Linked DNA regions of Caldimonas brevitalea. The protein of the gene in region 2 interacts with the protein of the main gene of each other region in a pairwise test. Links are inferred from orthologs where the notes say so. Each region holds a gene or a part of one and is shown on either strand. Other genes may lie near its edges.

The links. Proteins that work in one complex are often made in the same cells at the same time.
Region 1: the proteins of AAW51_RS19275 (region 2) and lpdA interact in binary tests that used the Escherichia coli proteins (3 or more experiments, as listed by UniProt). The link is inferred for Caldimonas brevitalea from one-to-one orthologs.

Annotation. Positions count from the first base shown.
Region 1 is NZ_CP011371.1:3,704,406-3,707,934, forward strand. The notes cover bases 426-3,310. They hold lpdA (dihydrolipoyl dehydrogenase), read right to left. Parts: upstream 2,838-3,310; coding sequence 1,014-2,837; downstream 426-1,013. Other genes in these bases: AAW51_RS15800 (GlxA family transcriptional regulator), read left to right, coding at 426-932; aceF (dihydrolipoyllysine-residue acetyltransferase), read right to left, coding at 2,848-3,310. Outside these bases: more of AAW51_RS15800, read left to right, coding at 1-425; more of aceF, read right to left, coding at 3,311-3,529. UniProt on the Escherichia coli protein: Lipoamide dehydrogenase is a component of the glycine cleavage system as well as of the alpha-ketoacid dehydrogenase complexes.
Region 2 is NZ_CP011371.1:4,591,694-4,595,326, reverse strand. What follows is about bases 1-2,989. They hold AAW51_RS19275 (UvrD-helicase domain-containing protein), read left to right. Parts: upstream 1-312; coding sequence 313-2,667; downstream 2,668-2,989. Other genes in these bases: AAW51_RS19270 (methyl-accepting chemotaxis protein), read left to right, coding at 2,826-2,989; AAW51_RS19280 (GMP reductase), read right to left, coding at 1-57. In the rest of the region: more of AAW51_RS19270, read left to right, coding at 2,990-3,633. UniProt on the Escherichia coli protein: A helicase with DNA-dependent ATPase activity. Unwinds DNA duplexes with 3'-5' polarity. Translocates on single-stranded DNA with 3'-5' polarity. Initiates unwinding more efficiently from a nicked substrate than double-stranded DNA.

The sequences.
Region 1 (3,529 bases), 890 kb from region 2 along the record:
TCGAGGGGCTCGACGTGGCCGGCCCGGCCAGCGTGTTCAGCAAGGCCGAGATGCTGCGTCCGGGCAGCTACCGCCTGCACATCGCCTCGCCGTGCGGCGGCACCGTGCGCACGAATGGCGGGCTGGAGCTGGCCAACACGCTCGGGCTGCAGCAACTGCCGGCCGCCATCGACACCTTGATCATCGCGGGCGGCGACGAGCCGGCACTGCGCACCGCCATCGTCGAGCAGAACGTCGCCGGCTGGCTCGCCGCAACCGCCCCTCGCGCACGTCGTATCGCCAGCGTCTGCACCGGCGCCTTTGCGTTGGCGGCGGCCGGGCTGCTCGACGGCCGCGAGGCCACCACCCACTGGCGTGTCTGCGATCTGCTGCAGACCCTGCGGCCGCAGGTGCGCGTGCAGCGCGAGCGCATCTATGTGCGTGACGGCCGGCTGTGGACCTCGGCGGGTGTCACCACCGGCATCGAGCTGGCGCTCGCGCTGGTCGAAGACGACCTCGGCCATGCGGTGTCGATGGAGATTGCGCGCACGCTGGCGTTGCCGATGCTGCGGGGCGGCGCCCAACCGCAGCTCAGTCAGGCGCTGCAGGCGCAGGCCACGGCGAGCAGCCGCTTGCGCGAACTGCTGGCGTGGATCGGCACACATTTACAGGAGGATCTGTCGGTCGAGGCGCTGGCCGCGCGCGTGCAGATGAGCCCGCGGCATTTCGCGCGCGAGTTCGCCGCCCAGACCGGCAGCACGCCGGCGCGCTTCGTCGAGCAGGCCCGCGTGGCGGCCGCCGCGCAGTTGCTGTTGCAGACGCACTGGACCCAGGAGCGGATCGCGAGCCACAGCGGCTTTCGCTCGGTGGACGCCTTGCAGCGGGCGTTTGCCCGGCAGCACGGTCAAACGCCGCAGGCCTACCGCAGCGCCGCCTTCGGCAAGCCCCGGTAGCGCTCCCGCGTCAAAGACGGGGCCGATCACGGCCGGGTGGGGGCCGCAGCCTGGCCACCGCCACGGCGGCGAGGACGGACCCTAGCGCCGCTGCGGCGGCACGTCGGTGCAGGTGCCGTGCGCGATTTCGGCCGCCATGCCGATGCTCTCGCCCAGCGTCGGATGCGGATGGATGGTCTTGCCGATGTCGACTTCGTCGGCCCCCATCTCGATCGCCAGGGCCACCTCGCCGATCATGTCGCCCGCGTGGGTGCCGACGATACCGCCGCCGAGGATGCGGTGCGTGTCCTCGTCGAACAGCAGCTTGGTGTAGCCCTCGTCACGGCCGTTGGCGATGGCGCGGCCCGACGCGCTCCATGGGAACAAGCCCTTCTTGACCTTGCGGCCCTCGGCCTTGGCCTGGTCTTCGGTGAGGCCTACCCACGCCACCTCGGGGTCGGTGTAGGCGACGCTCGGGATCACCCGCGCGTCGAAGGCCGACTTCTCGCCGGCCGCCACTTCGGCCGCCACATGGGCCTCGTGGACCGCCTTGTGCGCCAGCATCGGCTGGCCCACCACATCGCCGATCGCGAAGATGTGCGGGACGTTGGTGCGCATCTGGATGTCCACCGGGATGAAACCGCGCTCGTTGACGATCACGCCGGCCTTGTCGGCGCCGATCTTCTTGCCGTTGGGCGAGCGGCCCACCGCCTGCAGTACCAGGTCGTAGAGCTGCGGCTCTTTCGGGGCGCCCTCGCCTTCGAAGCGCACCAGGATGCCGTCGGCGGTCGCTTCGGCGCCCACGGTCTTGGTCTTCAGCATGATGTTGTCGAAGCGCGGCGCATTCATCTTCTGCCACACCTTGACCAGGTCGCGGTCGGCGCCTTGCATCAGCCCGTCGAGCATTTCGACCACGTCCAGCCGCGCGCCCAGCGTCGAATAGACGGTGCCCATCTCCAGGCCGATGATGCCGCCGCCGACGATCAGCATGCGCTTGGGCGTGGCGCGCAACTGCAGCGCGCCGGTCGAGTCGACGATGCGCTCGTCGGACGGCAGGAAGGGCAGCCGCACCGCCTGCGAGCCGGCGGCGATGATGGCCTGCTTGAACTTGATGGTCTGGGTCTTGCCGGTCTTGTCCTGGCCCTCGCCACCGGTTTCTTCGACCGACACGTGATGCGGGTCGAGGAAGCTGCCGTAGCCGCGCACCACCGTGACCTTGCGCATCTTGGCCATCGCACTCAGGCCGCCCGTCAGCTTGCCCACCACCTTGGCCTTGTGTGCGCGCAGCTTGTCGAGGTCGACGCTGGGGGCGCCGAAGCTGACGCCGATGTCGGCGAAATGCTGCACCTCGTCCATCACCGCGGCCACGTGCAGCATCGCCTTCGACGGGATGCAGCCGACGTTCAAACACACGCCGCCCAGCGTCGCGTAGCGCTCCACCAGCACCACCTTCATGCCCAGGTCGGCGGCGCGGAAGGCGGCCGAATAGCCGCCGGGGCCGGCGCCCAGCACGAGCATGTCGCACTCCAGGTCGACGCCACCGCTGTAATGGCCAGCAGCCGGGGTCGCCGCCGTGTCGGCCCGCGCCGCGCCGGGCGCCGGTGCGTACGACTCTCGCGCCTGCGGCTGCGGCGGCGCCGCTGGGCCGCTTGCAGCAGGCGCAGGCGCCGCGGCGGCAGCCTGCTCGCCCGCCGCCTCCAGCGTCAGGATGGTGCTGCCCTGGTTGACGACATCGCCGACCTTGAGCCTCAGCTCCTTGACCACCCCGGCATGCGACGACGGAATCTCCATCGACGCCTTGTCGGACTCCACCGTGATGAGGCTCTGCTCCGCCTTCACCGTGTCACCCGGCTGCACCAGCACTTCGATCACCGCGACGTCCTTGAAGTCGCCGATGTCGGGGACCTTGATCTCGATCACTGCCACACTCGACTCCTTACAGCATCACGCGGCGGAAGTCCGCCAGCACGGTGGCCAGGTAGGTGTTGAAGCGCGCCGCCGAGGCGCCGTCGATCACCCGGTGGTCCCAGCTCAGGCTGAGCGGCAGGATCAGCCGCGGCTGGAAGGCTTGGCCGTCCCACACCGGCTTCAGCGTCGACTTGCACACGCCGAGGATGGCGACCTCGGGCGCGTTGATGATGGGCGTGAAGTAAGTGCCGCCGATGCCGCCCAACGACGAGATCGAGAAGCAGCCGCCGGTCATCTCCGCCGGGCCGAGCTTGCCTTCGCGCGCCTTGGCCGCCAGCTCGCTCATCTCCTTGGCGATCGCGACGATGCCCTTCTTGTCGGCATCCTTGATCACCGGCACCACCAGCCCGTTGGGCGTGTCGGCCGCGAAGCCGATGTGGAAGTACTGCTTGAGCACCAGCTGCTCGCCGTCGAGCGAGGCGTTGAAGTCGGGGAACTTCTTCAGCGCCGCAACGCAGGCCTTGATCAGGAACGCCAGCATCGTCACCTTGACGCCGGCCTTCTCGTACTCCTTGTTGAGCTGGACGCGGAAGGCCTCCAGCTCGGTGATGTCGGCGTCTTCGTGGTTGGTGACGTGGGGGATCATCACCCAGTTGCGGTGCAGGTTGGCACCCGAGATCTTCTTGATGCGCGAGAGGTCGCGCCGCTCG
Region 2 (3,633 bases):
TTCCACGCGGCATTTGCGCGGCAGCAGCAGAACGTTGTCGTAGTCGAAGATTTCCATCAGAGATCGCTCCAGTAGCAGATAGGACGCCGCGTTGATGCAGTGCGGCGTCGAGGCTGCGAGCGCTTGACTTGGAGAACCGGCTGCGCGGCGCGCCGCGCCCCCGGCGGGGCGGGCGGTGGCACAGGCTCCAGCAGGGGAGGGTGCCGCGCAAACAAAAAACCGGACGCCAAAATTTGGGCCCGGTGGTTGATTCTACTCATCGCGGCCCGGTGTGCCGGGAAGGGGCATCGCCCGCCTCCCTAGAATCGCGACATGAGTCTCGATTTCGCCCCCGCTGCGCCCACGTCGTTGTTGAACAACCTGAACCCGGAGCAGCTCGCCGCCGTCACCTTGCCAAGCCGACCGGCGTTGATCCTGGCCGGGGCCGGTTCGGGCAAGACCCGGGTGCTGACCACCCGCATCGCCTGGTTGATCCAGACCGGTCAGGTGTCGCCGGCCGGCGTGATGGCCGTCACCTTCACCAACAAGGCGGCCAAGGAGATGCTGACGCGGCTGGGTGCGATGCTGCCGATTCCTGTGCGCGGCATGTGGATCGGCACCTTCCACGGGCTGTGCAACCGCTTCCTGCGCGCCCACTGGAAGCTCGCCAATCTGCCGCAGAGCTTCCAGATCCTCGACTCGCAAGACCAGTTGTCGGCGGTACGCCGCGTCATCAAGGCGATGAACCTCGACGAAGAGCGTTTTGTGCCCAAGCAGGTGACCTGGTTCATCGCCGGCAGCAAGGAAGAAGGGCTGCGGCCGCGTGACGTGCAAGTGCGCGACGAGCAGAGCCGCACCTTGGCAGCGATCTACCAGGCCTACGAAGACCAGTGCCAGCGTGAAGGGGTGGTCGATTTCGCCGAACTGATGTTGCGCACCTACGAGTTGATGCGCGACCAGCCGGCGCTGCGCGAGCACTACCAGCGGCGCTTCCGGCATGTCCTGGTCGACGAGTTCCAGGACACCAACCGGCTGCAGTACGCCTGGCTGAAGGCTTTCGCCGGGCCCGAGACGAGCGTGTTTGCGGTGGGCGACGACGACCAGAGCATTTACGCCTTCCGCGGCGCCCAGGTCGGCAACATGAGCGACTTCGAGCGCGAGTTCCACGTCGAGCAGGTCATCAAGCTGGAGCGCAACTACCGCAGCTTCGGCAACATCCTCGACTCGGCCAACGCGCTGATCTCGCACAACACGCGGCGCCTGGGCAAGAACCTGCGGACCGAGGCGGGGCCGGGCGAGCCGGTGCGGGTCTATGAATCGACCAGCGACTACGCCGAGGCGCAGTGGCTGCTCGAAGAGGCGCAGCAGCTGCACCGCGACGGCACGCCGCGATCGGAGATCGCCATCCTGTACCGTTCCAACGCCCAGTCCCGCGTGCTGGAAAGTGCGCTGTTCAACGCCGGCATCCCCTACCGGGTCTATGGCGGTCTGCGCTTTTTCGAACGCGCCGAAATCAAGCACGCGCTGGCCTATCTGCGGCTGCTGGAGAACCCGAACGACGACACCAGCTACTTGCGGGTCGTGAACTTCCCCACCCGAGGCATCGGCGCCCGCACGCTCGAGCAGCTGCAGGACGCCGCCCGGGCGACCGGCCGCAGCCTGTACCAGAGCGTTGGGGCGGTCACCGGCAAGGGCGGCGCCAACCTGGCAGCCTTCAATACGCTGGTCGACGCGATGCGCGACAACACGCGCGGCCTGACGCTGCGCGAGATCATCGAGCACGTGGTGCAGGCCAGCGGGCTGGCCGATTTCTACCGCAACGAGAAAGAAGGCCGCGAGCGGCTGGAGAACCTCGACGAACTGGTCAACGCGGCCGAGGCTTTCGTGACCCAGGAGGGCTTCGGCAAGGACGCGGTGGCCTTGCCGGTCGACGAGCACGCCGGCGCCGTGGTGGTCTCGCCCGGCACCATCGCCGAGGGGGACCCCCCGGCCGTGGCGCGCACCGAACAAGCGCCCGACGCCGAGACCGGCGAGATCATGTCGCCGCTGGCCGCCTTCCTGACCCATGCGGCCCTGGAAGCCGGCGACAACCAGGCCCAGGCCGGGCAGGACGCGATCCAGCTGATGACGGTGCATGCGGCCAAGGGCCTGGAGTTCGACTGCGTTTTCATCACCGGGCTGGAAGAGGGCCTGTTCCCGCACGAAAACTCGCTGTCGGACTACGACGGGCTGGAGGAGGAGCGCCGCCTGATGTATGTGGCCATCACGCGCGCGCGGCGCCGGCTGTACCTGAGCCACAGCCAGACGCGCATGCTGCACGGCCAGACGCGCTACAACATCAAGAGCCGTTTTCTCGAAGAACTGCCCGAGGCCGCGCTGAAGTGGATCACGCCCAAGGCGCAGGCCTTCGGCTCGGGCTACGCGCGCGATTACCGCGCAGCCTGGAGCAGCGGCTCGGGGCGGGGCTCCGCCGCCGGCGCGGGCGAGAAGACATTGGCGCCCAAGGTCGCGACGTCCGAGGGTGTCGCGCTGCGCACCGGCCAGTCGGTGTTCCACACCAAGTTCGGCGAGGGCGTGATCGTCACGCTCGAAGGCAGCGGTGCCGACGCCCGGGCGCAAATCAACTTCGGGCGCCACGGCATGAAGTGGCTGGCGCTGAGCGTGGCCAAGCTGACGCCGGTCGATTGAGGCACCGGCCCGACGCGGGCGCGCGGCAGCATCAGGAAACAACTTAAGCCCGACACCGGGCTCAAGCCCTTACGGCGGCGGCCGATATAGGGGAGCGAGACGTCTTGTCGCGGCGCATGCCGCGGCAGGCATTTGTTTCCCCTACCGGACCCGCCGCCGTGAATCGCTTTACCCTCCGTCAGAAATTCAAGTTCGGCCTGATCGCCGTTGTGGTCGTCTCGCTGCTGGTGCTGATCGGCACCCGGCTGCTGGGCAAGGCTGCCTTGTTTCACTATATGGAGCGGGACCACGTCGCGACTGTGCTGAACCTGAAGCAGGCCATGGACCGCGTCTCCGAAGGCGCCCGGACCGCCGACAAGGTGACGCGCGACGAGTTGGTGCGCGACATCGTGAAGGCGCGCGACATCGCGGGGAACGTCGACATCGAGCTGTTCGCCATCGAGCGCGGCGCCATCTCCATGATCGGGTTCGGTGGTGTCATCGACCTGCCGCGCAAGGACATCGTCGAACTGAACCGCATGCGCGACATCATCGCGAGCGAACCCGGCAGCGGCGTGACGCCGGAGCTGGTGGCCAAGCTGAAGCCCGACATGGACCAGGTGCTCGACAACACCAACCGCTTCGGCCCGCTGGTGGCCGAAGTCGTGAATTTCATCAAGGTCTCGGTGATGTTCATCAATCTGCTGGGCATCGCCGTGCTGGCGACCAGCTTCTGGTTGATCCGCCAGGCGACGCTCGGGCCCTTGCAGACCGCGCTGGCCGCCGCCCACCGGATTGCCCAGGGTGACCTGAGCGGCACGCTGTCGTCGACGGCGCAGGACGAGGTCGGCAAGCTGATCGCGGCGCTCGAGGACATGCAGAGCAACCTGGTGCGTGTGGTCGGCGATGTCCGCCAACGTTCGCACACGGTGGCGCAGAGCATGGGCCAGATGGCCAGCGGCAGCAGCGAGCTGGCCTCGCGCACCG